Regions from separate parts of the Edwardsiella sp. EA181011 genome, predicted to be linked through region 1. Evidence: predicted binding sites of a transcription regulator. Region 1 holds the regulator's gene; the other holds the start of a gene.
What was found. Region 1 encodes LexA, which represses DNA repair genes until DNA is damaged. Its sites were predicted from a motif close to TNCTGTATGTACATACAGNA; they were not measured.
Positions count from the first base shown of each region.

Region 1 (16,100 bases):
CGCAGCAGGCGTTGCCGGTATAGCCGTTGGCGTTACCGAAGGCGTCGCAGGCCGGTACCCCGAGAAAGGCGACGTCGATGTTCAGTTCACCGCTGTCGATCAGGTGTACCCGGCCTCCGTGGGAGTGGATCTGCACCGGCTCGTCGAGCAGGCCATGGGAGATGGCATCGGCCAGAGGGCCGCGTAGGCCAGAGGTGTAGATCTTGCGTACCACGCCACTGCGGATATGGCCGACCAGCGGCGCATGGCAGTCGCTCAGGGAGCTGGAGGCCAGGGTCAGATCCTTGAAGCCCATGGCGGCGATGACATCCATCACCTGATTCAGGGTCAGATCGCCGCCGCGGAAGGCGTGGTGGAAGGAGATGGTCATGCCGTCACGCAGGCCGCTGCGGCGGATGGCCTCCTCCAGAGAGGCGCACAGTTTGCGATCGCGCGCGTGATCGTCATGGTACTGGGCCTTGCTGACGTCATTGAAGGCCGGCAGCGCGCCATCCCGTTGGCTAAAGGCGGCTACGCGGGCGTTTCGTTGGGTATCTTGTGTCATCTTTATCGCCTTATTCTTCACGGATGCCGGACAGGGCCGCGCGGGAAAGCACCAGACGCGCGCGCTCGATAACCGGGCTGTCAACCATCTTGCCGTTCAGGGAAACCACACCGCGTCCTTCGCGGGCGGAGGCCTCGGCGGCGTCGACCACCAGACGGGCGTGATCGACCTCTTTCTGCGTCGGCGCGTACAGGTTGTGCAGCAGCTCGATCTGACGCGGGTTGATCAGCGATTTACCGTCAAAGCCCAGCTGTTTGATATGGGAAGCTTCGCGCAGGAAGCCCTCATCGTTGTTGGCGTCGGAATAGACGGTGTCAAAGGCCTGGATACCGGCGGCGCGGGCCGCCTGCAGGATGCTGCAGCGGGCGAACAGCAGTTCGATGCCCTCCGCCGAGCGCTCCGTGCGCAGATTGCGCACATAGTCTTCGGCGCCGAGCGCAATCCCGATCAGACGCGGGGAGGCGTGGGCGATGGCCACGGCCTGGGTGATCCCCTGGGCTGACTCGATGGCGGCCAGCAGGCCGGTGCTGCCCACCTCACGTCCGCAGGTGCGTTCGATGCGGGCAATTTCGTTTTCGATAGCGATGACGTCATCGGCGGAGTCGGTTTTCGGCAGACGTACCACATCGACTCCAGCGCGCACGACGGCTTCCAGATCGGCGACGCCGTACGCGGAGTCCAACGCGTTGACGCGCACGATGGTCTCAATGTCATTGTACAGGGGGTGCTGCAGCGCGTGGTAGACCAGACGGCGGGCAGCGTCTTTTTCACGCAGCACCACGGAGTCTTCCAGGTCAAACATCAGCGAATCGGCTTTATAGATAAAGGCGTTGCTCAGCATGGCGGCGTTGGAGCCGGGAACAAACAGCATGCTGCGACGGGTGCGGGTTTTCTGTTGCGGTGTCATGCGCGATCCTCCCAAGGCAGGCTGACCAGATCGGCGGCGCGCGCCAGCAGGGTTTCCAGACGTGCGCGCAGGACACAGTCGAGCGCGCCTTTATCGTCAACGATCAGCTGTACGCCGCGAATCTGATAGCGGTTGAGGACGTCCAGCACGGTGGCGCGGATGGCGTCGCCAAACTGTTTTTCGACGCTGCTGCTAATTTGCAGATCGAGAGCTTGGTCGTCTTCAATGGGCGCGATGCGCACCATCACGTCGCTCGACTCAAGGGTGCCAGCGACGGCTGCGTGGTTTATTTTCATTTGTCACCTGTAACTAAGACGGATTCCTGGGGCCGGCGCTCTGCGCCCGCCGGCATTGATGCGATCAGCCGGGCCAGATAGGCCCGCGTCGCGTCGGGTACCAGTGGGGTGATTGCCGGAAGATCTTTGCGTACCAGCAGCTTGCGTACCCATGAGGCTGAAATGGGGGTGTTGTGATAGGTCAGCCTGGCCACTTCAACCAGATGGATCGGCGGATAGGGCAGCGCCGGGGTTTCCAGCCAGTAACGCATATCCTGATTGTATTTGGCGGTGACCGGGCAGAAGGGCTCCGTCCCGACGAAGCGGTGGGTAATGCCCAGTGCCGGCGCCAGATACTGCCGGAATATCTTGATATCGATTTCGGTGTAGCAGTTGTCAGCCACCCCCTGCTCTTTAATGAAGTAGCAGGGAAAGGTGGCGCGGGAGATGATGTATTCGGAGCCCGGGTGTAGCGTCAGATTGGCGATATCACTCACACCGGAACGCACCAGCGCCAGCCGATCTTCATAAGAAAAGCGTGAGGTATCCTCACGGACTAAAAACAGGTGTAGCCAGTCGCATTGACTGGCGGCCTGCCGGACGAGGTAGCGGTGTCCGTTGGTGAACGGGTTAGCGTTCATCACGATGGCACCGATTTTTTTCCCTGGGTGGCGCAGCGTCGCTAATGTTTCGGCATAGCGTTGAAGACGGACTTTACTGTTCTCCATCAGTACCATGATCCCGGGAACCCGGGTAATGGTAGAGAAACCGCACTGGTGGAACATCTCTTCGTTTTCTTCTTTTGTATAGATGAAAAGATTATTCCGCCCTAATTCATAGGCCAGGTTGACCAATTCAGTGGCCAGCGTCAGGGCCAATCCTTCGCCGCGGGCGGTGGCGCTGATGGCGACACACTTTATGATATCGCCGGCGATACCGCCGCAGGCGATGATTTTGTTATCCCGCTGTGCACAAATAAATATTTCTACTGATGTATCAATGTTGAGGCCATTTTCACGCAGAAAATGAGTGATGTCGGCAATCCTCTTTTGCTCAGAACGCTTAATCTGGGTGAAAACAGTATTGCTGAACATAAGGATTCCTGCTCTGCGTCGCGATGGTTACGTTAAATAAATGTATCTTTTATCAACTCAATAACTTTTCATTTTCAATCAAAGGTAATAAAACTTTGCTGCCTATTTTTATTCCCCTTGGCTGTTGTTAAATTAATCCTAAATAGGAATTGGGTGGGGATTTTTGACCTGATTCACAAACGGAAAGCAGTTTTAAATCGCCTTAATAGTTTTTATCTTCGTAATTTAAAATAAAGATTTTTATAGACTGGTTTTTATTTGCTTAATTAGTTTAATAGCGATAATCTGCAAAAGTAGAAAAGCATTATGGCCAGAGTGTCAGGAAACAAAACGATTACATTTGAAGCGTTCAAAGGTAATCGAAACGTATTAAAAGGTGAGGTAACGATGGTAAGAATGCCGAATAACAGTGCGGTGAATTTCTTTCGCCGCATGGCGTTCCCCCTGCGTATTTTTTTACTGTTACTGCTGGTTTCCTGCTGCCTGTTTGCCGCGCTGGGGAAGTACCTGTCAGCCAGCTTTGAAGACTACATGATGAGGCAGGTGCGCGACATGGCGATGAACCAGGCCAAGATCATCGCATCGATGGACAGTATCGTGGATGGGGTGAAGGATCGCGACATCCACCGCCTGGCGCTGATTGCCGATCGTCTGGGAACCGGGACTGACTTTGACTATGTGGTCATCGGCGATCGGAACTCTGTTCGCCTGTATCACCCCAATCCGGCCAAAATCGGCCATAAGATGCAGTTCAATAAGCCGGGCGCCATTGAGAAGGGAGAGAGCTACTTTATCTCAGGAAAAGGCTCTCTGGGCCAGGCGCTGCGCGCGAAAACGCCCATTTTCGATCATCAGGGGCAGGTGATCGGGGTCGTATCCCTGGGCTATTTGGTCAGCAAGATCGATAGCTGGCGTCTGGACTTCCTGCTGCCCATGGCCGGGGTCTTCGTGTGCGTGCTGCTGCTGATGATGCTGCTCTCCTGGCTATTTGCCGCACATATCCGACGACAGATGATGGGGATGGAGCCGCGCCAGATAGCCCGGGTGGTGCGTCAGATGGAGGCCCTGTTCGGCGCCGTTTTTGAGGGACTGATTGCGGTCGATCCTGACGGACAGATCACGGCAATAAATCGTAATGCCCGCAAAATGCTGGGGCTAAGCGCGCCGGGTCGTCAGTGGCTGGGGCAGCCGATAAGCCAGGTGGTCTCACCGTCGGACTTTTTCACCGATCGCATCAATGAAGATCGGCGTGATGCCATTCTCACCTTTAACGGGCTGAGCGTTATAGCCAACCGGGCGACCATCCGCTCCGGCGACGGCGATACGCTGCTCGGCGCGATTATCAGCTTCCGTAGCAAGGATGATATCAATGCGCTTAACGCCCAGCTGACCCAGATCCGCCAATATGTTGACAGCCTGCGTACCGTACGCCATGAACACCTCAACTGGATGTCGACGCTCAGCGGGCTGCTACAGATGAAGGAGTACGATCGGGCGCTGGAGATGGTGCGCGGGGCATCGCAGGCGCAGCAGCAGCTGATCGACCGCCTGCGCGATGCGTTCAGTGACAAGGTGGTCGCCGGGCTGCTGTTTGGTAAAGTGCACCGGGCACGCGAGCTGGGGCTGACGCTGACCATCGTCGACGGCAGCCAGCTGCATGCGCTGCCGGCGGGGTTGGACAGCACGGAGTTTGCGGCGGTATTGGGCAATCTATTGGATAATGCCTTCGACGCCAGCCTGAAGAACCCGCAGGGGGGCGGCGGCGTTGAGGTCTATCTGTCGGATGAGGGCAGCGAGGTCATCATTGAAGTGGCCGATCAGGGCTGCGGTGTCCCGGATGCGCTGAAAGATAACATTTTTGAGCAGGGCGTGAGTACCAAGGCGGAAGATCCTGGGGAGCACGGCATTGGCCTGTACCTTATTGCCCGCTATGTCGGGCGTTGCGGAGGCACCATTACGCTGGAGGACAACCAGCCCTATGGCACTCTATTTTCTGTTTTTATCCCGAAGGTGAAGTGTGAACATGAATAAAATTAATATATTAATCGTCGAGGATGAAACGCCGCTGGCTGAGATGCACGCGGAGTTTATCCGCAATCATCCCTGCTGTGGTCAGCTGTGGTTGGCCGGCAATCTGGCTCAGGCCCGGGCGATGATTAAAAGTTTTCACCCGGATTTGGTGCTGTTGGATAACTATTTGCCGGACGGCGTCGGAGTACATCTGCTGCATGAACTGACCCAGCAGCGCTATCCGGGCGGCGTAGTGCTGACCACCGCCGCCAGCGATATGGACACCGTCTCAGAGGCGGTTCGCAGCGGCGCCTTTGACTACCTGATCAAACCCATCGCCTACGAGCGTCTGGGGCAGACGCTGGATCGCTATCAGCAGCGCAATAGCATGCTCAGCGGACATCAGAATGCCAGCCAGCGTCAGATAGACAGCATGTATAACGCCTATGCGCGCGGGGATAGCAAAGAGGATCTGCCGGTCGGCATTGATGCCCTGACGCTGGAGAAGGTGCAGGGGCTGTTTGTGGACGATACGGTACGCCATACCGCCGAAAGCGTGGCGCAGAGCCTGCTGCTGAGCCGTACGACGGCGCGGCGCTATCTGGAGTTCTGTGCGGCGCGTCAGCAGATCGTCGCCGAAATTGTCTATGGCAAGGTGGGGCGCCCGCAGCGTATTTACCGGGCGCAGGGGAAAAGCTGAGCACCGTCTGACCGCGACGGAAAGCACGCCGCGGCCGGTGTTTTGTGTATTTCACGGTTTTAAATTATCCGCTACCTGTATATACTCACAGCAAAACTGTATAAACGAACAGGGGGCGGAATGAAAGCACTTACGGCCAGGCAGCAGCAGGTCTACGATCTGATTCGCGATCATATCGAACAAACCGGCATGCCGCCGACGCGTGCCGAGATTGCCCAGCGCCTCGGTTTCCGTTCACCCAACGCCGCCGAGGAGCACCTGAAGGCGCTGCAGCGCAAGGGGGTGATCGAGATTGTCTCCGGTGCGTCGCGCGGTATCCGCCTGTTGATGGAAGATGAGACGGGGCTGCCGCTGATTGGCCAGGTGGCCGCCGGTGAGCCGCTGCTGGCGCAGCAGCATATCGAAGGGTTTTACCAGGTCGATCCATCGCTGTTTAAGCCCAGCGCCGACTTCCTGCTGCGGGTCAACGGCATGTCGATGCGCGATATCGGTATTCTGGACGGCGACCTGCTGGCGGTGCACAAGACCCAGGATGTCCGCAACGGTCAGGTAGTCGTTGCGCGCATTGAAGATGAAGTGACCGTTAAACGACTTAAAAAACAAGGGAATATGGTACAGCTTCTGCCAGAAAACAGCGACTTCCAGCCTATCGTGGTCGATCTGCGCGAGCAGAACTTCACCATCGAGGGGCTGGCCGTCGGCGTGATCCGCAACGGTGACTGGATCTAGGCTGTATCCCGCTCCGGGGCGTAGCGCCTCTGCGCCGCCAGGCCCGCGCGTTACCCCGGCCCCCACCCCGCGATCCTTCGGCTCGCGGGGTCTTTTTTTTGCGGCCTTCGTGCGCCGCACCGGCGCGATCCGACCAAACGAGGGAACGATGTGATGCGAGGCGTTTTCCAGGAAGACAAGGCGCTGTGGCGCCTGGCGCTGCCGATGATTCTGTCGAATGTTTCCGTTCCCTTGCTGGGCGTGGTCGACACGGCGGTGATCGGTCATTTGGACTCGCCGGTTTATCTGGGCGGCGTGGCGGTGGGCAGCATGGCCACCACCTTTTTGTTTATGCTGCTGCTGTTTTTGCGCATGAGTACCACCGGGCTGTGTGCCCAGGCGTTCGGCGCCGCCGATCGCCCGGCGCTGGCGCGGGCGTTGGTGCAGCCGCTGATCATGGCCCTGCTGGCCGGGGTGGGCATCATCCTGCTGCGCCAGCCGCTGAGCGCGCTGATGCTGCAGATCGTCGGCGCCGAGGCCGCGATACAGACGCAGGCGCAGCTGTTTATGCATATCCGCTGGCTGAGCGCGCCGGCGACCCTGACCAACCTGGTGATTCTGGGCTGGCTGCTGGGGGTGCAGTACGCTCGGGCGCCGGTGCTGCTGCTGATCGTCGGCAACGCGGTGAATATCGCGCTGGATCTGTGGCTGGTGGTGGGACTGGGCTGGAAGGTGGCCGGCGCCGCCTGGGCTACGGTGATCGCCGACTATGTCACGCTGCTGATGGGGGGGGCGCTGCTGCTGCATGTGATGCGTCTGCGCGGGCTGCGCCGGGCGCATTTCCGACACGCCTGGCGCGGTAACCTGCACCGCCTGTTGGCACTGAACCGCGATATCATGCTGCGCTCCCTGCTGCTGCAGCTGTGCTTTGCCTCGCTGACGGTGATCGGCGCGCGGCTGGGGGCCGACGTCGTGGCCGTCAATGCGGTGCTGATGAATCTGCTGACCTTTACCGCCTATGCGCTGGATGGCTTCGCCTATGCCGTCGAGGCTTACTCCGGCCAGGCCTTTGGCGCCCGCGATGGCTCGGCGCTGCGCCGGGTATGGCACGCCGCCTGCCGTCAGGCGGGGGCGGTAGCGCTGCTGTTTGCGCTGGCCTACGGCTTGTTTGGGCGCGCTATTGTCAATCTGTTGACCTCGTTGCCGCAGGTACAGACCCTGGCGCTCGACTATCTGCCTTGGCAGACCGTGCTGCCGCTGCTGGGGGTATGGTGCTACCTGTTGGACGGCATGTTTATCGGTGCGACGCGCGGGGCCGATATGCGTAACAGTATGGCGGTAGCGGCCCTGGGATACGGCATAACGCTGCTGAGCATACCGTGGCTGGGTAACCATGGTCTGTGGCTGGCGCTGGCGGTATTTTTGACGCTGCGCGGCCTGTCCCTGTGGCTGATCTGGCGCCGCCGCTGGCGCACGCAGCGCTGGTTCCCCGCAGGGGCGGCGTAGTCCGCCGCCGCGATGGCGCTAGCGGGCCGGCGTTTCGCCGCCGGGCGCCTGGGCGCAGGCGTGGCACAGGCCATGGGCCTCGATGACGCTGTGCTGCAGGGTAAAACCGGCCTGCTGCGCCAGCGTCTCCAGCTGCTGCTGCAGGAGGTCGGCCGAACGCTCATGAACCTGGCCGCAGCGGTGGCAGATAAACAGCGCGGAGGTGTGACACGGCTCATCGAGGTGGTGGCACATCACATAGCTGTTGGTCGATTCGACCTTGTGGATAAACCCCTGCTCCAGCAGGAAATCAAGCGCCCGATAGATGGTCGGGGGCTTGGCCTGGGGTTCGGATACCCGTAGTAAATCCAGCAGATCGTAGGCGCTGATGGCGCCCTGCTGAGCGGCCATCAGGCGCAGCACCTCCATCCTCTGGGGCGTCAGGCGGACATTGCGCTGCCGACAGATCTGTTCTGCCTGGGCCAGCAGTCGCTGCAAAGTGGGGGTGGTCATGGTCGCGGTTCCCTGCCAATAGTGTGATGCCATTTTACCACAGTTAGCACGATGCCCCGAAGCGCATCGCGGCCGCTTCGGCGTTGCTCCGTTGTTTAAACCTTGTTGTTTTATCATCTGAAATACATATCGACGGCAGACGCTGACGTACGGAGCGGGTAATTTAGCCCTGCGCCGCTCACCGTTGGCGATGGATCGGGCAGCGACGCGGACGCGTCCATTCGGTAATTACACTGGTGATATATCTCTAGCTGAGATAATAAAAGCAATTAATATTTAAAAGTAATAATAATTCTCCGGACCGTAGAAATAAAAAACATAAACAACAAAAAATATATCATGCCGCGTTTTTATAAAAAAAACTTTTATATCAACGCCGTCGCAGTGACACTGCGTAAAACTGAGCGCGCGCGATATCGGACTCAGGGAAGGGTAAAGTAGACATGGATCTTATTTTAGCGATCGAACACTGGCCGCTGCGTCAGGCGATAGTGGCGCTGTACCGGCGGCAGTTCACCATTATTTCGCTGCCGGACGCGGTTCCGTTTTCGCCCCGCACACTCAGCGCGCTGCATCGAACCGGCAGCCTGCTGGTCACGGATCGGCAGCGTAATCATTTGCTGCAGACCGTGGAGAGGGTGCGCCGTCATAGTCTGATTCCGGTGATCATCATTAATCGGCGGGAGAGCTACCTGACTCAGCTGATTGCCCGTTTTTTTAACGGTGCTCACGCGCTGAGCTATGACGCGTTTTACCACCATATTCAGCGGCGGACGTTTCATCCGTTGGATCTCTATTTTCTGCCCTATTCGCGTGGCGCGCCGGACGCTTGCTGGGGCGCGGGCGAGACGGTGTACGCTCGGCTAAATGCCTTTGGCCTGATGACGCTCTATCAGCGCGGGGTGACCCTGCGCGAAGCCGCGGTGCTGGTCAGTCTCTCTTTCCATAACAGTACGGCCATGACCGCTCGCCTACTGGGGATCCATGAGCAGGCGGTGGTACACTGCAAGCGGATGCTAGGAAATAAGCTGGGGCTGGACCATAACCGGCCCGATTTTATCAGCCACATTTTCCTCTCTTCGGGCGTGCGGTCGGGGCCGTGTGAGATGGAGTAGGGTGTGGCGCAGGGGCGCGGGCCCGATGTGCGCTTTTTGCACGCAGGGCTGGTATGCTAGAATCGCCGCCCCGCGCGCTACCCGGCGCGCCGGTGGGTAAATGAGGCACATCTATCATATGGGATACGGCGAACAAGCAATGACTCAGGCAGCACATATTGAACAAGCGACGGGTGCCCGCGGGCGGGATCAGGCGGGCGCATTTCCCTCACAGCGGTTCTCCATCGCCCCGATGCTGGATTGGACCGATCGCCATTGCCGCTATTTTCACCGCTTGCTGAGCCGTCAAGCCCTGCTGTATACCGAAATGGTGACCACCGGCGCGATTATCCACGGTAAGGGTGATTATCTGGCCTACAGCGAAGAGGAGCACCCGCTGGCGCTGCAGCTGGGCGGCAGCAACCCGGTCGATCTGGCCCACTGCGCCCGGCTTGCCGAAGCGCGCGGCTACGATGAGATCAATCTGAACGTGGGCTGTCCGTCGGATCGGGTGCAAAACGGCCGCTTTGGCGCCTGCCTGATGGGTGAGGCGCAGCTGGTGGCCGACTGTGTGAAGGCGATGCGCGATGTCGTTTCAATCCCGGTGACCGTGAAGACCCGCATCGGTATCGATGAGCAGGATAGCTACCCGTTTCTGTGCGACTTTATCGGTACCGTTGCCGGACAGGGGGAGTGTGACACCTTTATCGTCCATGCGCGCAAGGCGTGGCTGTCGGGGCTGAGTCCCAAGGAGAATCGTGAGGTGCCGCCGCTGGACTATCCGCGGGTGTATCGCCTCAAGCAGGATTTTCCGCAGTTGACTATCGCCCTTAACGGCGGCGTAAAGTGTCTGGATGAGGCACAGACGCATCTACAGCATGTCGACGGGGTAATGATGGGGCGCGAGGCCTACCATAATCCGGGCATCCTGGCCCTGGTCGATCGTCAGCTGTTCGATACCGACGCGGCGGTGCCGCACAGCGTGGCGGTGGTGCGGGCGCTCTACCCCTATATCGAGCGGGAGCTGGCGCAGGGGACCTACCTGGGCCATATCACACGCCATATTCTGGGGCTCTTTCAGGGGATCCCCGGCGCGCGCCAGTGGCGCCGCCACCTGAGTGAGAACGCCCATCGTCCGGGCGCCGGTGTTGACGTCGTGGAGCAGGCGCTGCGCTTCGTGGAGCGCCGCGCTGAGTAATTTGACCAACAGTTGGTTATTTTCATTACACTCTATCCCCCTCTGCCAGCGCAGTGTCGCTGGCATTTTTATTGAATCAATGGGTTAGTGCTGTTTTAAACATTGGCATGGATTTTGGATATTCTCGGAGAGACCGTCGTCGTGACGGAATGGAGAGAAGTCGATGCTGGAAGTGATGTTTGTCTTGGCTTTTTTTATGGCGCTGCTGCTGACCGGCATATCGCTGCTGGGGGTGATCGCCGCGCTGGCCGTCGCGGCGCTGCTGTTGGTATTTGGCGGGCTGTTTGTGCTGGTCATCAAGCTGCTGCCGTGGCTGGCCTTGGCGATCGTGGTGGTCTGGCTGTACCGCGCGCTGCGAAAACCCCAGCCGCACCGCTATTAGGCGAGGCGCTCCCCCGTGCTGCCGCGGCGCTGCGGCACGCATGGAGAGGGCCGCGCGCCTTTCCCCCCGCTTACCGTGAACGCCTATGACTTATCCATGCGCCGGGCGCCGGCATTGGTTATACTGTCGCGCGTCACAGGCTCACAACAGGTAAAGCATTTCCACTATGGCAGGAAACAATCCCGGCAGTAAATCCCGCGAGGCACCCCGCGATCGCCAGATGGAGGGGCTTAAGCTGCCCCCGCACTCTCTGGAGGCTGAACAGTCCGTTCTCGGCGGTCTGATGCTGGATAACGAACGCTGGGATCATGTGGCTGAACGGGTGGTCTCCAATGACTTTTACAGTCGCCCCCATCGTCTGATCTTCGGCGAGATGCAGCGCCTGCTGGAGCAGGGTCGCCCAATCGATCTGATCACCCTATCGGAGTCGTTGGAGCAGCAGGGACACCTGGATAACGTCGGCGGCTTCGCCTATCTGGCCGAGTTGTCCAAGAATACCCCCAGTGCCGCCAACATTAACGCCTACGCTGATATCGTACGCGAGCGCGCGGTGGTGCGGGAGATGATCGCGGTCGCCAATGAGATCGCCGACGCCGGCTACGATCCGCAGGGGCGCAGCAGCGAAGACCTGCTGGATCTGGCGGAGTCCCGAGTGTTTCAGATCGCAGAAAACCGCGCCAGCAAAGATGAGGGGCCGAAGAGCATCGACCGGATCCTGGAAGATACGGTGTCGCGCATTGAGCAGCTGTACCAGCGGCCCCACGACGGGGTGACAGGGGTATCGACCGGCTATCAGGATCTGGACAAAAAGACCGCCGGGCTGCAGAAGTCTGATTTAATCATCGTGGCGGCGCGCCCGTCGATGGGTAAGACCACCTTCGCGATGAACCTGTGTGAAAATGCGGCGATGACCCAGGAAAAGCCGGTGCTGATCTTCAGCCTGGAGATGCCCGGTGAACAGATTATGATGCGTATGCTGGCGTCGCTCTCCCGCGTCGATCAGACCCGTATCCGTACCGGACAGCTGGACGATGAGGACTGGGCGCGGATCTCCAGCACCATGGGGCTGCTGCTGGAGAAGCGCAATATGTATATTGACGACTCCTCTGGCCTGACCCCGACGGAGGTGCGCTCGCGTGCGCGGCGCATCTTCCGCGAACATGATGGCTTAAGCCTGATCATGATCGACTACCTGCAGCTGATGCGGGTGCCGTCGTTGTCGGATAACCGCACGCTGGAGATCGCCGAGATCTCCCGTTCGCTCAAGGCGTTGGCCAAAGAACTGCAGGTGCCGGTGGTGGCTCTGTCGCAGCTGAACCGTTCATTGGAGCAGCGCGCCGATAAGCGCCCGGTCAACTCTGACCTGCGCGAGTCCGGCTCGATCGAACAGGACGCCGACCTGATCATGTTCATCTATCGTGATGAGGTCTATCACGAAAACAGCGATCTGAAGGGCATCGCCGAGATCATCCTTGGCAAGCAGCGTAACGGCCCCATCGGGACGGTGCGCCTGACCTTTAACGGCCAGTGGTCGCGCTTTGATAACTACGCGGGCCCGGCCTATAACGATGAAGACTAAGCGCCCGATGCGGATCGCGTCTCTGCCTGTGGGACAATTTCATGAGCCGGGCGCCGCGCGCCCGACCCGATATCCAACCAAGCTCATTAATGGAACCAAGGAAGCAACATGAAAGCGGCAACCGCCATCATTGATCGCCGCGCTCTGCGACATAACTTTCAGCAGATCCGTAAGTTTGCGCCGCACAGTCGCCTTATCGCCGTGGTGAAGGCCAACGCCTACGGGCACGGCCTGCTGGAGACCGCCAAAATCCTCAACCAGGCCGATTGCTACGGCGTGGCGCGCATCGGCGAAGCGCTGATGCTGCGCTCCGGCGGGATCGTTAAACCGATCCTGCTGCTGGAGGGCTTTTTCTCCGCCAGCGATCTGCCGGTGCTGGTGGCCAATAACATCGAAACGGCGGTACACAGCGAAGAACAGCTGCAGGCGTTGGAGAATGCCCGTCTGGAGCGCCCGATTAAGGTATGGATGAAGCTGGACACCGGCATGCATCGCCTTGGGGTGCGCCCGGAGCAGGCCGAGGCGTTTTATCGCCGTCTGTGCGTCTGCCCTAACGTGGCTCAGCCGGTAAACTTTATGAGCCACTTCAGCCGGGCTGATGAGCCAGAGAGCGGGCGTACCGAGCAGCAGCTGGCCTGTTTCGACGACTTTGTGCAGGGGAAAGCGGGCGAGCAGTCTATCGCTGCCTCGGGCGGGATCCTGCTGTGGCCGCAGTCGCACCGTGACATGGTACGGCCGGGGATTATTATGTACGGCGTCTCGCCGCAGGCGGATTTGTCGCTGGCGGCCGATCACTACGGACTGCAGCCGGCGATGACCCTGCAGTCTAGCCTGATCGCGGTGCGCGAGCATAAGGTCGGCGAACCGGTGGGCTACGGCGGCGCCTGGGTGGCGCAACGTGATACTCGTCTCGGGGTGGTGGCGATCGGCTATGGCGACGGCTATCCGCGCAGCGCACCGTCGGGCACGCCGGTGCTGATCAATGGTCGAGAGGTGCCGATTGTGGGGCGGGTCTCTATGGATATGATCTCGGTCGATCTGGGGCCGCAGGCGGCGGATCGCGTGGGTGATAACGTGATCATGTGGGGACCAGGGCTGCCGGTTGAAAAAGTGGCCGCCTGTACCGGTATCAGCGCCTATGAGCTGATCACCAAGCTAACCTCACGCGTTGCGATGGAATATATCGGTGAAGAGGCGTAGCGCACCGTTGACGCACCATCGATAGCGCGGGCCGGCAAATGCCGGCCCGCGCTGTTTTTCGCGGCCAGGATCAGCGGGCCGCCTGATAGATCTGGCGGCTCTGCTCCAGCGTGATGTCGCCGTGCTCGCCCAGGGCGGTCATACGGTGCTCCTGCAGCTTATCGAGCAGCGCCGGAATGGTGCTGCCGTCCAGGCCGTAGTCGCTCAGGCGAGTTTTTACCCCCATCTGCTCAAAGAAGGCTCGCGTCGCGGCGATGGCGGCGTCAATGCGCTGCTCGTCGCTGCCGCTGTGGATATTCCAGACCCGCTCGGCGTACTGCAGCAGCTTGGCGTGTTTTTTATCACGCTTCAGCTGCAGCACGTTGGGCAGCACGATGGCCAGGGTCTGGGCATGATCCAGCCCGTGCATGGCAGTCAGCTCATGGCCAAGCATATGGGTAGACCAATCCTGCGGAACCCCGGCGCCGATCAGCCCGTTGAGCGCCATGGTGGCACACCACATGATATTGGCGCGCACCCCATAGTTTTCCGGCTCCTGCAGCGCTCGCGGACCCTCTTCGATCAGGGTCTGCAGCAGCCCTTCCGCGAAGCGATCCTGCACGCGGGCATCGACCGGATAGGTCAGATACTGTTCCACGATGTGTACAAAGGCATCCACGACCCCGTTGGCGATCTGACGCGGCGGCAGGGTGTAGGTGACTTGTGGATCCAGCACGGCAAAGCGCGGCATGACAAAGGGGGACATAAAGTGCAGCTTATCACCGGTTGCGCTGCGGGTGATCACGGCTCCCATATTCATTTCAGAGCCGGTGGCCGGCAGGGTGAGAACCACCCCCATCGGAATGGCACGGGTGACGTCGCTGCCGACGGTTTCCATGATATGCCAGGGATCGCCGACGTAGTCTGCGGCGGCGGCGATAAACTTGGTTCCGTCAATGACCGAGCCGCCGCCGACGGCGAGCAGGTAGTCGATCTTCTCGTTATGCACCATCTCCACCGCCTGCATCAGGGTTTCATAGTGGGGATTCGGCTCAATACCGCCAAACTCAAAAACATGACGGCCGTGTAGGGCGGCGTGTACCTGATCCAGTACGCCGTTGCGTTTAATGCTGCCGCCGCCGTAGGTGATCAGGACGCGCGCCTGTGGCGGGATCTCATCGCGCAGGTTGGCAATCTGATCTCGGCCAAACAGAATTTTGGTCGGGGTGTGAAGAACAAAGTTTTCCATGATGCAACCCTCACTCATATACCTAAAAAGCATGAATATGTCCGGCGTCAGCGCCGGTATGAAATTTGAGTGCTATTGTGGGCGTATTGCGCCATCGGCTCAATGCACATTTCTGTAGGTTGTTTGCCTATTCCTACAAAAAAATGTAGAAAAACATGTCAAACAGGCAGATTAATTGCCAATTAAGTTGGTTGGATGGAGACCGCTACATGGTTATCGACGATAGATGGAAACAGTTGGCCGCACAGGTTCAGCGCCTGCATCAACAGCCGGGGGTCAAGCCCTCGCCGGTCGAGCATGTTAACCTCATCTATGTCAACGCACATCAACCCCGCACGCCGGTCATGTACCAACCCAGTCTGATCATTATATTGCAGGGGCGCAAAGTCGGGTATCTGGGAGAGCGGGTGTTTCACTATGATCCGAGCAATTATTTGCTGATGACGCTGCCGTTGCCCTGCGAATGTGAGACCTTTGCCTCGCCGCAGGAGCCGTTGATCGGCCTGGCGCTGCGGGTTGACGTGCAGATGCTGCAGGATCTGCTGATGGATATCGGCGATGGGATGCGTACGGCGGTGCGCCCGCACGCTGAGGGGGTACGCTCGGTTGCGCTGGACGATGCCATGCTGTGCGCCTGCGAACGCCTGGTGGAGGTGATGGAGGATCCCCTGCATGCCCGGGTGCTCGGCCCGCAGATCGTGCGTGAGATGCTATTCCATGCCCTGTGCGGGGCGGGCGGCGACGCCCTGCTGGCGCTGGCCAGCCGTCATAGCCACTTTAGTCAGATTGCCAAGGCGCTGCGTCTGATTGAGCAGAACTACGCCAGCAGTCTGAACGTCGACAGGCTGGCGCAGTCGGTCAATATGAGCATCTCGTCGTTTCACCACAACTTTAAGGCAGTGACGGCGACCTCGCCGCTGCAGTACATTAAATCGTATCGGCTACACAAGGCGCGCATGATGATCTTGCACGATGGGCTGAAGGCCAGCACGGCGGCGAGCCGGGTCGGTTATGAGAGCCCGTCGCAGTTTAGCCGTGAATACAAACGGTTTTTTGGCAATACCCCCAGCGATCAGGCCAGCCGCTACCGCAGCGGCGGACTGCGCATCGCGGAACTGTGAGTCTGGACAGACTGATGCCCGTAGGGAGGGTGGTCTGCATGCCAAGGAGTGTCGACAGATGA
Region 1 is NZ_CP011364.1:349,148-365,247, reverse strand. Features, by position in the region: gene citF (citrate lyase subunit alpha) at 1-544, opposite strand, end outside; gene citE (citrate (pro-3S)-lyase subunit beta) at 555-1,451, opposite strand; gene citD (citrate lyase acyl carrier protein) at 1,448-1,747, opposite strand; gene citC ([citrate (pro-3S)-lyase] ligase) at 1,744-2,820, opposite strand; gene dpiB (sensor histidine kinase DpiB) at 3,208-4,851, shown strand; gene dpiA (two-component response regulator DpiA) at 4,844-5,530, shown strand; gene lexA (transcriptional repressor LexA) at 5,651-6,259, shown strand; gene dinF (MATE family efflux transporter DinF) at 6,413-7,744, shown strand; gene zur (zinc uptake transcriptional repressor Zur) at 7,763-8,236, opposite strand; gene QY76_RS01670 (hypothetical protein) at 8,680-9,351, shown strand; gene dusA (tRNA dihydrouridine(20/20a) synthase DusA) at 9,491-10,528, shown strand; gene pspG (envelope stress response protein PspG) at 10,692-10,910, shown strand; gene dnaB (replicative DNA helicase) at 11,077-12,489, shown strand; gene alr (alanine racemase) at 12,598-13,689, shown strand; gene yqhD (alcohol dehydrogenase) at 13,760-14,917, opposite strand; gene QY76_RS01640 (AraC family transcriptional regulator) at 15,127-16,038, shown strand; gene QY76_RS01635 (alpha/beta fold hydrolase) at 16,097-16,100, shown strand, end outside.

Region 2 (16,100 bases), 1.5 Mb from region 1:
AGAAGATCGGGTCACCGACGCCGGCCAGCGGCCCCATCAGACCGACCTTGATACCGTTGATCGCGGCATCGTCGATCGGTGCGCCGTTGGCGCGCTCTTCTTCCATCGCCATGGTGACGCCGAGGACCGGCGCCGCGACGAACGGCTGGGTGTTAAAGAACTCCAGATGGCGACGGATCGCCTGGCGGCGCTCTTCGCTGTTCTCCGGGTACAGGCGACGGATCACTGGCACCATGGAGAAACAGAAACCCAGCGCCTGCATACGTTCGAAGTTCCATGAGCCCTGGAAAAGGTTAGAGCGCAGGAATACACCGCGAATATCGCCGGCGGTCAGCCTCTTCTCACCCTGAGTCGGGGTTACAGATGAAGTCGTATCAACCATTTTTCTCACCTTCTCTCTTAGTCCAGTTCGTTGTCGAGATCGTTATTGCCGTTGGCAGCGGACTGTACCACCTGCGCCTTGTTGTATTTCGGGCTGAGCTGGATATACAGGATGGCCATGACCAGACCCAACACACCCAGTGCAACCAGGTTGAAGTTGGTGAACGCGGCGGTGACAAAGCCCAGGTAGAAGAACGGCATCAGGTAGCCGGCACGCATCATGTTGATGACCATGGCGTAACCGACGACGACGATCATACCGCCGGCGATACCCAAACCAGTGGTGACGACCTCAGGAATGGCGCTCAGCATGGAGTGAACGGCATCGGTACCGACGGAGACGGCAACGATAACGGCCGGGATGGCGATGCGCATTGCCTGCAGCAGCAGGGCGGAGCAGTGCAGGTAAGAGATGGCGCGCAGATCCCCACGCTCAGCGGCGCCGTCAGCCGCGTGCTGGAAGCCTACGGTGATGGTACGTACGATGATGGTCAACACCTGACCGGCGGCGGCCAGCGGGATCGCCAGCGCGATACCGGCGCCGATGCTCTGTCCACCGGCGATGACCAGGATGGTCGAGATGATGGAGGCCAGGGCGGCATCGGGTGCGACGGCAGCGCCGATGTTCATCCAGCCCAGGGCGATCATCTCCAGGGTACCCCCGATGATGATGCCGGTCTTCATATCGCCGAGTACGATACCGATCAGGGTACAGGCGACCAGCGGACGGTGGAACTGAAACTCATCGAGGATAGAACCCATCCCCGCAATACATGCCACGATAAATATCAGCACAATCTGAAGAGTGGTAATCTCCATTGTACTTCTCCTTTGACCAAAGAGCTGAGTTAGTTAAATCAATGCCTTACGGCATATCAGTTCATTTTACTGATAAGGTCCATCATCTTCAGACGCGGATCGTTGGATACCTTGCGAACCTCCAGCTCAATGCCGCGGGCATCCAGCTTTTTGAAGGCCTCGATATCCGTTTCATCGACGGAGACGGCATTATTGACCTGGGTTTTCCCCTGGCGGAATGCCATACCACCGATGTTCACCGTGGTGATCTTGACGCCGTTCTCCACCAGACGCTCGACATCGGCCGGGTTGGTAAACAGCAGCATCACGCGATCGTTGGCGTATTTCGGGTTATTGTAGACGCGGATCATCTTGGCTACATCGACGACGTGGGCGGTCACGCCCGGCGGCGCCACCTGCTTAAGCAGGGTAGAGCGAACGTGGTCGTTGGCGACCTCATCACTGACGACGATGATGCGGGAGACGCCGGTTTCCTTGGTCCAGCGGGTGGCAACCTGGCCGTGGATCAGACGATCGTCAATACGCGCCAGGCCGATCTTCATGTGATCCTCCGGGTTCAGCGGCGCAGCAGGTTTCGCCTGTACCGGCGCAGCTGCTTTCGGTGCGCTGGCAGCAGGGGCCTCCTCTTTGGCACGCAGCGCGCGCACGCCTTCACGCCCGGTTTCCAGGGCCAAGGCGACCAGATCATCAAACGTAGGGTTATCGTCGCGGGCCATGAAGGTTTCGACCAGCATCGGTACGTTGACGCCGGTGATCACGTCATAGTGCTCTTTGTCCAATACGATCCGGCTGGCCGCGTTGAACGGGCTGCCGCCCCAGGTGTCCACCAGGAAGAGTACCCCTTCGCCGGTATCCATTTGCGCCAGTTTCTGACTGTATTTTTCGATCAGGGTCTCGGCATTCTCACCGGGCACGAAGTCGATAAAGCCAACGTTACTTTGTTCGCCCAACAACATCTCGGCGGTTTTTAGCAACTGCTCCGCCGCGGCCCCGTGAGTACCGATCATAATAGCAATACTCACTCGCTACCTCCTCTGCTTTCCTTGATACTTTCACGCCGTAAAATAAACACGGCGTACCGTATGCAATTAAAGATACGAACTGTTTAACGAAACATCCATGTCGAGTCACTGCTCGCTGAAATTTCTTTGATCTTACGGACGTAAGATTCAGCCATTCCAAATCAATCACTTAGTTTTATGAATCGATTCAGGTATCGCCTTCAATCGGTTTCAGCAGGATTTATTTTAGTCAGTAAAAAAAATTTTTATGTGACGCCCATCGTTAATTGGTACATGACGTGAACAAATGTAGCCGTGATGGCGCTTTTTTGTACATTTGATTTTACGATTTTGCCGCGGGATGAAAGAGGAATGTTGCCGGGCTTCCCCTTGGTTATTCTGTGGATTTCTTGCTACAGTAGGCGGCCTGATTAATATGAGGAGTATTGGGTTCAACCCGACCTATGGATCGTCACCGACGCCGTTTTACCATCCCGCTTTCTTTCCATTCCTTTTTTCGCGCTGGGCGTCGCCCATGTTCTGCCACTCCTGCAGGGGGCGCGCGGCGCGTGCCTTGGCCTGCTTTACGCCTGTGCTGCAGCCTGTTGTCATCCGGCCCGATCGCCGGTGCGCTGACGGGGGCAGGATAACCCATGATGGAACTGTTACTGGATCCCTCTATCTGGGCCGGCCTGCTGACGCTGGTGGTGCTGGAAATTGTCCTGGGCATCGATAACCTGGTGTTTGTCGCCATTCTGGCCGATAAGGTGCCACCGCAGCAGCGTGACCAGGCCCGGCTGATTGGGCTCGGCTTGGCGCTGATCATGCGCTTGGCGCTGCTATCGCTGATCTCATGGATGGTGACGCTGACCCGCCCGCTGTTCAGTATCGCCATGTTTACCTTCTCCGGGCGCGATATGATCCTGCTGCTGGGGGCTTGTTCCTGCTGTTTAAGGCCACCATGGAGCTGCATGAACGCCTAGAAGGGCGGGTGCACGAGGTCAGCCATAAAGGCTATGCCAGCTTTTGGTCGGTGGTGGCGCAGATCGTCATTCTCGACGCCGTGTTTTCACTGGATGCGGTGATCACGGCGGTCGGGATGGTCGAGCACCTGGCGGTGATGATGCTGGCGGTGGTGATCGCGATGGCGATCATGCTGCTGGCCTCGAAGAGGCTGACGCGTTTCGTTAACGCTCATCCCACCGTGGTGGTGCTGTGCCTGAGCTTTCTGCTGATGATCGGGCTGGGGCTGATGGCCGAAGGCTTTGGTCTGCATATTCCCAAAGGATACCTGTATGCGGCGATTGGCTTCTCGATCCTGATCGAAATGTTCAACCAGATAGCCCGGCGGAATTATCTGCGCCATGAGCAGCGCAGGCCGATGCGCCAGCGCACCGCCGAGGCCATTATGCGCCTGATGGGCGACGGTCGCGGGGAAGGCGCGGCGGCGCAGGCGGATGTGGCGCTGGTGCCGGGCGCAGCGGGCGCCTTTGCCGCCGAGGAGCGCTATATGATTAGCGGGGTGCTCACCCTGGCCTCGCGCTCGCTGCGTACGATCATGACGCCGCGTAATGAAATCTCGTGGATCGACTGCCGCCAGCCGGCGGATGAGATCCGTCGCCAGCTGATGGAGACGCCGCACAGCCTGTTCCCGGTGTGCGAGGGATCGTTGGATCACCTGCTGGGCGTGGTGCGGGCGAAAGATCTGCTGATGGCGCTGAAGCAGAATACGCCGCTGGCCGAGTTTGCGGCCCAGCATACGCCGATCGTTGTACTCGAGAGCCTGGACGTGATCAACGTGCTGGATGTGCTGCGTCAGGCGAGGGGGCGGCTGGTGATGGTCAGCGATGAATTTGGCGTCGTTCAAGGGCTGGTGACGCCGCTGGATGTGCTGGAGGCCATCGCCGGTGAGTTCCCGGATGAGGACGAGACGCCGGATATCGTGAGCAATGAGCCGGGGTGGTTGGTCAAAGGCAGCACCGATCTGCACACCCTAGAGCAGACGCTGGACGTTCACGGGCTGGTGCTGGGCAGCGGTACGCAATATGCCTCGCTGGCCGGGCTGCTGCTGGCGCATTTTGACCGGATGCCGGCGGTGGGGGCGGCGCTGACGCTGAACGGCCTGCGCTTTACCGTCGTCGAGGTCGAAGAGTACCGCATCGAACGGGTTCAGGTAGAGCGCGTCGGCTGCGCGCCGGATCCGTCCGTCTAAGTTTGTGCCGGGGCGCGGGCGTACTCTCCCGCGCCGTGCGCCGCCTGCGTCGAATCGTCGCACCGCCTCTGGTAGTGGGCATGCCAGTCTGGGAAATCCCGCAGCGGCATCGGCCGGGCGAAGAGATATCCCTGCATGGCGTAAACCTGTCGCTGGCGCAGATAGTCGGCCTGCTGTGGCTGTTCGACGCCCTCCATGACCAGGCGTAGCCGTAGCTGGTGCGCCAGATCGATCATCAGATCTAAGACCCTGGCATTAATCGCGTCGCTGCCGATGGTCGCGCAAAAGGCGCGATCGATTTTCAGCATTTCAGGCTGCAGATCCTGCAGGTAGCTCAGCGAACTGTGACCGGTGCCAAAGTCATCCAGCGCCAGGGACAGCCCCATTTCACGCAGGATATGCAGCTGTGGGTAGTCCTGGCTGGACAGGCGGGTGCGCTCCGTCAGCTCTAGCATCAGGCGCTGTCGGGGCCGGTGGCGCAGCCACAGATTCTGGATATCCAGGGCCAGTTTGCCGTGGGCGAAATGCTCTGCCGCAACGTTAATACTGAAGTAAAAATCGCGATCGTTTGGAAAATGGTGGCGCTGCGCCGCCAGCATTTCCAGCAGGTAGCGAGTTAGCGGAACGATAAGCCCATTCTGCTCGGCCAGGGGAATGAAGATCTCCGGCGAGGTCCAGCCATGGCGCGGATTATACCAGCGCAGCAGGATCTCCACTCCCTCGCAGCGGCCGCTTTCCGTGTGGATGATGGGCTGACAGTACAGTTGAAACTGACGGCGTCGGATCGCCTGGGCGATCGGATAAGCCAGGCTCATACGATTGGCCGATGCCAGATAGGTGAGGATCGATGCCAGCAGGAACAGCAGCAGCGCCAATGGGATATGGCGCGGCAGGCGCTGCAGCGCCAGATCGCGCGCGGCGGGGGAGAACAGCGAGATCGAGAACGGGTAGCGACTAGAGTGCAGCTCCAGGCGCGGCGGCGTCTCGGCATCCGCGGCGTCGGTCGGCGTCCGTATCCGCGTATCGTTGAAGCGCAGCGTGTGGCCGGCCACATTCAGGGCCATATAGTCGACATAGGGCGGACGCGGCGCCAGGATAAAGGCGGAGAGGGTGGCAATATTAAAAATATACACCATGCCGCTGGTAGGACTGGCCAGATCCGGTCGCCAGAACAGCAGGATAGGGCTGCCGCGGTTAAGCAAGCGCGCCGCCCGCAGAACCAGCGTATCTTTGGCCGATAGCATCTCGGGGTAAATGGCCCGCAGCGACTTGATCGGCTGATTGATCAGATTGGAGCAGGTCACTATGCCATCCTTCACCAGCAACACGGCGCGGATCGTTTCCAGGTGTATCGCCATGCTGGTCAGGTGCGGACTGATTTCTTCGCAGCGCTGATTTACCCAGTCGATATTATTTTTACTGACGGCTTCGGCGCGGGATAGGATCCTTTCCAACTGCGTAATGGCAATCGCGGCGGCGTTGCGTTGCATCTGCTGCACCGTTGCCAGCTCCTGCTGATAGCGGCTGGCGAGGGAAACGATACAGACGAGTGCGCCGATGGTGATAGCCAGTAGGGCACGATACAAACGATAGCGTTTCATCGTGATAGGTGAAAAAAGCATCATGGCGCCCTTAAGCTGTGCAGTATCCGCGAGTGATCGACTATTGCTAACGGGCGGCGGCACGCTGCGGCTTGGCGTGGCACGGGCCAACGGCAGACGGGCGGCGCTCCGCACCAGCAGCGCGATAAGCTGGCCCGCCATAACGGCCCGATATTATCGCGTATCCAAATAATTCATAAGATAATAACTCAGTCGACTAAGCCATGTTGTCCGACCATCCTCATGGTATCTATATTTACCGTCAGCCAGCAATAATGGCGCTGTCCAATGGCGTATAATTAGGATAAAGCCCAATTTTTACATTTTGAGTGGACTGTAGATCGCGCCGTTGTCGGGAGGATGGGCGTTGTTTTTACGCACTTGCGCCGTTGCCCCGTACGCAAAGGCGTTATTTTGGCGTTTCAGAATAACCGGAATGTCTATCTGCGCTGGGATTTTTCTGCGCGCCGCCCGCGGGGCGGTTGCCTAAGGTGAAACGATAGGATACTTTGATATAATAATCTGGATAAACAAATAGATATAAATCAGGTCCACACAGGCGCAGCTCAGCATGGCTGCGGCGGACCGCATACCGAGTGGATAAGGAGTGGTGATATGAATAATGCAGTAAAGGCGGCGATCCTGGCGCTGTCGGTGGCGGGTTTGGCCGCCTGTAGTACGCCGCCGCAGACCTCGTTGGGCGGCGGTTTTGATGGCCCGCATCAGCAGAATGTCATGACGGTCAGTCAGGTGCAGAAGTCGACGGTGATCGATGAGGGGCAGATGGTGCAGCTGCGTGGGAACATTGTTCAGGCGCTGGGAGGCGAGGACTACCGCTTCCGCGATGACAGCGGCGCCATGACGCTGATCGTTCCCGCCAGCGCCTGGGCTGGCCGGGTGGTGACGCCGCAGCAGCGGGTCAGCGTGCAGGGGCGCATCGTCAAAGAGTTTAATGGGGTGAAGCTGTATACCGTCGCGATTCGTCTCGACTGAGGCGCAGTCCATGGCCGGGCGCGTCCCGGTCATGGGCTCTCTCTCGCGTGGGCGTGGCTGCGCGACGTCACGGACGTTGGCGATCGGGGCTGATGACGCTAGGGAATATAAGGCGAAAGAGAAATGGTGCGTCCGAGTAGACTCGAACTACCGACCCCCACCATGTCAAGGTGGTGCTCTAACCAACTGAGCTACGGACGCACTGAGCGCATACTGTGAAATGGTGCGTCCGAGTAGACTCGAACTACCGACCCCCACCATGTCAAGGTGGTGCTCTAACCAACTGAGCTACGGACGCATCCGGTGTCGTCGTGGCTGACGACGGGGACGAATATTAGCGGCACATGGCCGGGCTGGCAAGGGGGGATTATCACTTTTTTCCCAGAAATTCACACGATTGCTGACAGAGTGCGCAGCGCGGTGAAAAAAGCGGCGCCGTCGCGCCGCTCCTGCGGGTATTTTTCGCGCTCAGCGTGCGGCGCGCTGTAGGATCCAGCTTTCCGGCTGGCGCTGTAGCCAGCGGATGCGCAGCGCCATCATGATGGCCGAGGAGGTCAGCCCGATGATAAACCCGATCCAAAAGCCGCTCGGCCCCATGGCCGGGGTAACCCGATTGGTCAGCGCCAGCAGATATCCGATCGGCAGCCCCAGCAGCCAGTAGGCGATAAAGGTAATGAAGAAGATGGAGCGGGTATCCTTGTAGCCGCGCAGCACGCCGCTGCCGATCACCTGTACGGAGTCGGAGATTTGATACAGCGCAGCCAACAGCATCAGGTGGGTCGCCATGGCGAGCACCTGGATATCGTCGTTATACAGCAGGGCGATGGGCTTGCGCAGGACGATAGTAAAAATGGCGGTGCAGGCGGCCATCGCCATTCCCACCGCGATCGCGGTGCGCGCCGAGACGCGGGCGTCCTCCGTCGAGCCTTGCCCCAGGCGATAGCCGACGCGGATGGTGGCCGCGACGCCCAGCGACATGGGCAGCACAAACATCAGCGAGCTGAAGTTCAGCGCGATCTGGTGCCCGGCGACCGCCACGATCCCCAGCGGAGAGACCAGCAGGGCGACCACGGCGAACAGGGTGACCTCGAAAAACAGCGCCAGGGCGATAGGCATCCCGATGGCGATCAGGCGGCGGAGCGTGGCCCAGTCGGCCGCCTCAAACGCGCGTGATCGACGGACATCCTTCAGCGACGGCGCACGGGCGACGTAGCTGCGCATCAGCAGGTACATGATCCAGTAGACGCTGGCGGTAGCGACGCCGCAGCCGACGCCGCCCAGCGCCGGAGCACCGAATTTACCGTAGATAAAAATGTAGTTGACCGGAATGTTGATCAGGAGACCGACGAAGCCGATGACCATCCCCGGCTTGGTCTTGTTCAGCCCTTCGCACAGCCCGCGCAGCACCTGAAAACAGAGATACCCTGGCGCCCCCCACATAATCGCGTGCAGATAGCCGATAGCCTTGTCGGCCAGCAGCGGATCGATATTGTCCATCATGTTGATGATGTGTCCGGCATTATACAGGACGGCGATGATCAGTACGGAAAGCCCGGCCACCAGCCAGAAGCCCTGGTTGACTTGGTGGGGGATGCTGGGCCGTTTGCCTGCGCCGTTGAGCTGGGCAATGACCGGCGTCAGGGCCAGCAGCAGGCCGTGGCCAAACAGGATGGTCGGCAGCCAGATAGAGGTGCCGACGGCCACCGCGGCCATATCGGTAGCGCTGACGCTCCCGGCCATGATGGTATCGACAAAGCCCATTGCCGTTTGGGCAATCTGGGCAATGATAACGGGAATAGCCAACGCCAATAAACTACGCGCTTCGCGCCAATACTTCTGCACGGATACACCTTTATGGTTTTTGTGACACAAAATAGGGATGCGCCTATCCCCACGGCACACCATGGTGGGTCGCTTGCAATAAGGGGGACGAACGGGTGATTCTACCGACTTGTTGGCGATATGGAAATATGCACAGGTAGAATGTTGAGTCGGGTGCGTATATAAGGGTGTTTTATAGCGTAATACTTTGGTTTGCGAGTGATTTAGGGCAAACTCACAGACAGTGATCCTAACGGAATATCTCATAGAGGAAGGCATTATGTTTACCGGTATTGTTCAGGGCACCGCGCCGGTGGTGGCGATCGATGAAAAACCCAATTTCCGTACCCACGTAGTACAGCTGCCGCCGGAGATGCTGCCGGGATTGGCGCTGGGCGCCTCGGTGGCCCATAACGGCGTGTGCCTGACCGTCACCGGGATTGAAGGCGATCGGGTCAGCTTCGATCTGATGAAAGAGACGCTGCGGGTGACGAATCTGGGAAGCCTGCGGGTGGGCGATCGGGTCAACCTGGAGCGGGCGGCTAAGTTTAATGATGAGATCGGCGGCCATTTGATGTCCGGTCATGTTATGGGCATGGCGGAGATCGTCAAAATCCTCAGCTCAGAGCACAACCGCCAGATTTGGTTTCGCATCAGCGATAGCGAGATGATGAAATATGTGCTGCATAAAGGGTTTATCGGCATCGACGGCATCAGTCTGACCCTCGGTGAGGTGAGCAAGAACCGTTTCTGTGTACATCTGATCCCGGAGACCCTGCTGCGTACCACGTTGGGTGATAAGCGCCTGGGCGATCGGGTGAACATTGAGATCGATCCGCAGACGCAGGCGGTCGTCGATACCGTTGAGCGGGTGCTGGCCAGCCGCGCCGCCGTTGACGGCGCCCAGCCGGCCTGAGCTTCGCGGGCTAGCGCTCTGCGTGGGTGAGTCCGCGGGTGCGCATCATGCTGACCGCCGCGGCCAGCGCAGCGCAGACGGCGCCCAGCAGCAGGGCGCCGTGGGTTCCCCCGTCATCCCCCAGCCAGTTAAACATCAGCGCGACCAGCGCGGCGCCCAGGGTCTGGCCAAACAGGCGGGCGGTGCCCAACATGCCGCTGGCGCCCCCGCTGCGCTGACGCGGCGCCGAGGCGATCATGGTGTGGTTGTTCGGCGATTGAAACAGGCCGAAGCCGGCGCCGCACAGCGCCATACGCCAGATAATGGCCGCGCTGTCTGGCTGGGCCGGCAGCAGCGCCAGCGCCAGCAGGCCCACGCCGGTGAGCGCCATTCCCACGCAGCCCAGCAGACCGGCATTGAACCGCTCAACCAGGCGCCCCGAGAGGGGGGCCATCACCATGGTGGCCAGCGGCCAGGGCGTCAGCAGCAGGCCGGTCATCACCTCGCCATAGCCCAGCGTACGCTGTAGAAAGAACGGCAGTGAGACCAGCGCCAGCATTTGCGCACAGAAGGAGCAGATGGAGGTGGTGATGGAGAGGGTAAAAATGGGAATGCGCATCAGATCGATCGGCAGTAGCGGCTGCGGCTGCCGACGTTCGCGCCGAATCAGCAGCGTCGCGCTGCATAGTAGGGCGACCAGCTCCAGCCACAGCAGCGCGGGCGACTGATGCTGCGCCAGTCCACTGATCAGGGAGAGCAGCAGACCGAAGGTCAGGGCGTTGAGCAGGGCACTCTGGCGATCGAAGGGAGGGCGAGCCGCGGCAGGCGGATTGCGTGGCAGCGTGCGCCGGCCAATCAGCCAGGCGGCCAGGCCGAAGGGGATATTGATGGCGAACAGCCACGGCCAGTCGCCCAGGGCCAGCACGGCGGCGGCGATCGTCGGGCCGGCGGCGGAGGAGACGGCAACCACCAGCGCGTTTAATCCCATACCGCGCCCCAGCTGATGCTGAGGGTAGATCAGGCGTATCAGCGCGCTATTGACGCTCATCAGCGCGGCGGCGGCAAACCCCTGCAGTACGCGAGAAAGGGTCAGGGTCAGCAGGGAGTCGGAGAGGGCGCAGGCCAGCGAGGTCAGGCTGAACAGCAGGCAGCCGCTGAGAAAGATGCGTCGATAGCCAATGCGTTCGCCCAGGGCCGCCAGCGAAAGGAGTGACACCGTCACCGCCAGTTGATAGGCGTTGACGATCCAGATGGCATCCGCCGCGCTGGCGTGCAAATCGCGGGCGATGCTCGGCAGCGCGACGTTAGCGATAGCGCCATCCAGCACGGCAATAGCGATACCCAGCGCGATGGCCAGCATGGCGCCATAGCGCTGGCGCGGCGGCAGCCCATCGCTGAGGCTTGGAGTCATAGCGGGCGTGTCCGTGGATATAGTTGGTTGTTATGATGGATCTCACTGTGCGCGTAAAAGCGCGCGCTGGCAATCTTTGCATCGCCTTGATTGTCACGCGGTTGCAGCAACGTATCCGGCTGTTATTCAGGGAGTGTTCCTACTATACTGAAACAGAGGTTCGTTTTTTTTGATAAGGGTAACCCGACTCCATGACAACAGAAATAGATAAACAGCCCGACGCCGTTTCCTCTGTCCTTAAAGTTTTTGGCATTCTGCAGGCGCTGAGCGAGGAGCGCGAAATCGGTATCACCGAGCTCTCCCAGCGCGTGCTGATGTCCAAGAGCACCGTCTACCGTTTTCTGCAGACCATGAAGTCGCTGGGCTATGTGGCGCAGGACAGCGGGACAGAAAAGTATACCCTGACGCTGAAGCTGTTCGAGCTGGGGGCCCACGCGCTGCAGAACGTGGATCTGATCCGCCTGGCGGACATTGAAATGCGTGAGCTGTCGCGTCTGACGAAAGAGACTATCCACCTGGGAGCGCTGGACGAAGACGGCATCGTGTATATCCACAAGATTGACTCGATGTACAACCTGCGCATGTATTCCCGCATCGGGCGCCGCAATCCGCTGCACAGCACCGCCATAGGTAAGGTACTGCTGGCCTGGCGCGATCGCGCCGAGGTCGGAGCGCTGGTCAGTCAGATTGAATTTACCCGCAGCACCCCGCGTACCATCGCCGACGCCGCGCAGCTGATGCAAGCGCTGGAGCAGGTGCGCGCCCAGGGCTATGGCGAAGACAACGAAGAGCAGGAGGAGGGGCTACGCTGCATCGCCGTGCCGGTATTCGATCGCTTTGGCGTGGTCGTGGCGGGGCTAAGCATTTCGTTCCCAACGCTGCGCTTTTCAGAGGCGGCGAAGCAGGAGTACGTGGCGATGCTGCACAGGGCGGCGCGGCGGATCTCTGAGCAGATGGGCTGTCACGACTATCCGTTCTGAGCGGGCCGCCATCCGGCGGCCCGCGCGTCAGCGGAGAGTGGAAAGCGCGGGGGCCTATGGCCCCCGCTGTCGTACGAGCGGTCGCAGGACGGGGATCAGTGGCGGGAGAGGTCGGCCTCTTCCGGTGCGTCAAAGATCTGGCGATCGGTCTGGCGCAACAGCTGGCTGGTAACGGCGCCGGCCGTCATGGCGCCGTTGACGTTGAGGGCGGTTCGGCCCATATCGATCAGCGGCTCAACGGAGATCAGCAGCGCAACCAGCGTGACCGGCAGCCCCATCGCCGGCAGGACGATCAGGGCGGCGAAGGTAGCACCACCGCCCACGCCGGCAACCCCGGCAGAGCTGATGGTGACTACCCCGACCAGCGTGGCTATCCAGAGCGGGTCAAACGGGTTGATCCCGACGGTGGGGGCGACCATCACCGCCAGCATGGCGGGGTAGAGCCCGGCGCAGCCGTTCTGGCCAATGGTGGCGCCAAACGAGGCGGAGAAGCTGGCGATGGCATCGGGAATGCCGATGCGGCGCGTCTGCGCCTCAACGTTGAGCGGAATGCTGGCGGCGCTGGATCGGCTGGTAAAGGCAAAGGTCAGTACCGGCCACACCTTGCGGAAAAAACGCAGCGGGTTGATGCCGACCAGCGAGAGGATCAGCGCGTGGACCATGAACATGATCGCCAGACCCAGGTAGGAGGCGACGACAAAGCCACCCAGCTTAATGATGTCCTGCAGGTTAGAACTGGCGACGACCTTGGTCATCAGCGCAAGTACCCCGTAAGGCGTCAGCTTCATCACCTGACGCACCAGCTTCATCACCAGCGCCTGCAGGGTATCGATGCCCTGTACGACCCGCGACCCCCGCTCGGCATCGTCTTTGAGCAGCTGCAGCGCGGCAGTACCGAGAATGGCGGCAAAGATCACCACGCTGATGATCGAGGTGGGGTTGGCGCCGGTCAGCTCCGCAAAAGGGTTTTTAGGTATGAAAGAGAGGACCAGCTGCGGCACCGTCAGATCGGCGACCTTACCGGCATAGCTGCCCTGCAGCAGCTGCAGCCGGGCACTCTCCTGGCCCCCCTGAATCAGTCCGTTGGCGGTCAGGCCGAACAGATCGGTTACGCCAACGCCAACCAGTGCGGCGATCAGGGTGGTCAACAGCAGGGTACCGATGGCCAGCAGGCTGATCTTGCCCAGCGAGGCGGCATTGTGCAGCTTTACCACGGCGCTGAGGATCGAGATGAACACCAGCGGCATCACGATCATTTGCAGCAGCTGAACATAGCCGTTACCGACGATGTTGAACCAGGCGATCGAGTGTTTCAGCACCGGGCTGTCGGCGCCATAGATCAGCTGTAGCGCCAGTCCGAACAGTACCCCGATTACCAACCCCACCAAGACCTTTTTCGACAGACTCCAGCGGGTGTGGCGTGAGCGGGCCAGCAGCAGCAGCAGGGCGACAAACGCGACGACGTTGCCGGTAAGCGATAGATTCATCCCAAAATCCTCTTCAGTCTCGGGCCATCTTCCCGGCTGCGCCATGGGGCGTCAGCAGTAAAGGCGTGACCCGTTATTGTCATTATTAAGGGCGACAACTTGTGATGCCGCCGTTATGCACGACAGAATATCAGTACTCTGACGTCCTGCTTTAGAATTGAATGGAATTAAATATAACAATATTTTCGGAATTTTCTGCAGCGTGCCGTGCGCAGTGTGACTGTCCGCATGCTGTGGCTGCGTCGGGAGAGGCCGACATTACCAGTAGGCGGAGTGATGGCGTAACCATTCCATCAGCGGCATCAGGCTGCCCTGCCAGTAGAGAGAGAATCCCACCAGCGCCAGACACAGCACCCGCTCGAGCTGATTGCCCTGGCGGGTGACCAGCAGCGGCAGGCGAAAGCGCCAGCGGATCGGCCACAGCAGCGGCACGCCGGCCGGGGTGAGCATGTCGGCCAGCAGGTGGCTGAGATAGCCGATGATCATGGCCTGCAGGGCGTCGGCCGGGATCCCCCAGGCGTCGCTGGGCCACTCATTGTTGAGCAGGTAAAGCGCGCCGGCGACGGCCAGCAGGCTGTGGGTGAATCCCCGGTGTCCGAACGCCCGGGCTATCGGCGCGGAAATCCAGCGCAGACGTTGGCCGAGCAGTGAGCGGGGATGGTCGATGTCCGGCAGCAGGCTGGTCAGCAGGGCGCCTGGGATCATATGCCACCAGTCGCCGTGCGCCAGTACCGGCGTCAGCTCGGCCTTTTTCGCCATGATAATGCAGGCGACAGAAAAGAGAAGGTGGCCTTCCGCCGTCATGATAGTGCCTAATCTGAATACTGTGGATTTATCCAGATTATATCAGTCAGACAATTCTGCAATAGGTGACAGCGTCACCCTTGCGCGTTTGCTGTATAAACATACAGAAACGGGGCCTTTCTGTGCGGTTCGGTACGGCCCCGTGCCGCGCCGGGGGTCAGGGCTGCAGATCGCGCTCCTTCAGCTGGGTCAGCGAGGCTAGCTTCACGTCGGCGAGCGCCCAGCGCGGATCGTCAAAGCAGGCGGCGGCGGGGACGACGATGGAGCGCATACGCGCCGCCTTGGTGGCGATCATGCCATTAAAGGAGTCCTCCAGCGTCACACAGTCCAGCGGATCGCTACCCAGCGCCTGCGCCGCGCGCAGATAGACCTCGGGATGCGGCTTACTGTACGGCAGGTGTTCGGCAGAGGTCAGATGGTCGAAGTACGCCTCCAACTGAAACATGGAGAGCACCTCCCGCAGCATCGCGAGGGGGGAGGCCGAGGCTAACCCGATGCGCAGGTCGTGGGCGCGGCACAGCTGCAGCGCGCTGACGACGCCCGGCAGCAGCGGACGGGTCTCCCGCACCAGCTCCAGCACTCGATCGAGAATGCGCTGGCAGACCACCTGCTGGCTGGGTCCCTGCCAAGGCTGGCGCTGATACCATATCCGCACGACCTGGTCGATGCGCAGCCCCAGGGTTTCCGGCACATCGTCGTGTACGTTCAGCCCTAGCTGACTGAACACCTCCAGCTCACCGCGCAGCCACAGCGGTTCTGAATCGATCAATAGTCCATCCATGTCGAAAATGGCGCTGGTAATACGTCCGGTACTCATGAGGGCTCCTTGCGGTGACAGACAGAAAGTCAGGACGGTTACTGTATCATTCACTATTCTTTTGTTTAAGCAGATGATGTGGCGGGAATGGTAATGTCCATATCGCGCAGGGGATGGATTGCGTCGCCGAACGCGGGCACGTAGACTGCGCACGGTTATTGAGAATTTGCAGAGCGTTAAGGGGAGTTTATGACCTATCAACAGGCCGGCTGGGTGGCGGTCGCCAAGCGTCTTTTGGGCTGGATAGTGTTCATTCCCGCGTTGCTGTCGACGCTGATTTCGCTGCTGGGCTTTCTGTACCAGCACAGTGAAAAGCAGCAGGACATCAATGCGGTAATGTTGGATTTTATGCATGTCATGATCGACATGGTGCGTTTTAATACGACGTTTTTGGATTTTTTCTGGCAGCACTCGCCGTTGCCGCGCTGGGACGCGGGGCTGAGCGGCGCCAATCTGCTGTTTCTCGTGATTTACTGGATGATTTTTGTCGGCATGGCGCTGTGCACCTCCGGCGCACGCATGAGCCGCCAGGTTCGCCATATCCGCGAGGGGCTGGAGGATCACCTGATCCTCGAGCGGGCCAAAGGGGAGACCGGACAAACCCGCACCCAGTTGGAGCAGCGCATTGTGATCCCGCGCCATACCATTCTGCTGCAGATCTTCCCGCTCTATCTGCTACCGCTGATTATTCTGGCGTTAGGCTACCTGGCGCTGCATCTGCTGGGGATGGCGTAGCCCGATCGCGCTCGGCGTCGATCGGGCGCGCCGGTCAAGGCGATGCCGGTGCTTCTTGCACCAGAGCCTCGAGCGCTTTTTCGGCCTGGGCCAGGTGCGATCCGCCGTACAGATTGCACTGATTCAGCCGGTGGTAAAGCTGA
Region 2 is NZ_CP011364.1:2,766,767-2,782,866, reverse strand. Features, by position in the region: gene QY76_RS12150 (PTS mannose transporter subunit IID) at 1-382, opposite strand, end outside; gene QY76_RS12145 (PTS mannose/fructose/sorbose transporter subunit IIC) at 400-1,200, opposite strand; gene manX (PTS mannose transporter subunit IIAB) at 1,257-2,222, opposite strand; partial or broken gene QY76_RS12135 (transporter associated domain-containing protein) at 2,858-4,413, shown strand; gene QY76_RS12130 (EAL domain-containing protein) at 4,410-5,999, opposite strand; gene QY76_RS12125 (YgiW/YdeI family stress tolerance OB fold protein) at 6,630-7,007, shown strand; tRNA gene QY76_RS12120 (tRNA-Val) at 7,132-7,208, opposite strand; tRNA gene QY76_RS12115 (tRNA-Val) at 7,229-7,305, opposite strand; gene QY76_RS12110 (MATE family efflux transporter) at 7,476-8,849, opposite strand; gene QY76_RS12105 (riboflavin synthase) at 9,109-9,744, shown strand; gene QY76_RS12100 (MFS transporter) at 9,755-11,134, opposite strand; gene kdgR (DNA-binding transcriptional regulator KdgR) at 11,326-12,114, shown strand; gene QY76_RS12090 (L-cystine transporter) at 12,210-13,601, opposite strand; gene QY76_RS12085 (metal-dependent hydrolase) at 13,860-14,405, opposite strand; gene hxpB (hexitol phosphatase HxpB) at 14,563-15,222, opposite strand; gene QY76_RS12075 (YniB family protein) at 15,412-15,957, shown strand; gene QY76_RS12070 (fructosamine kinase family protein) at 15,992-16,100, opposite strand, start outside.
Region 2: a site for LexA is predicted at 14,495-14,514, ahead of QY76_RS12085 (metal-dependent hydrolase). Genes of this name have one in related genera too.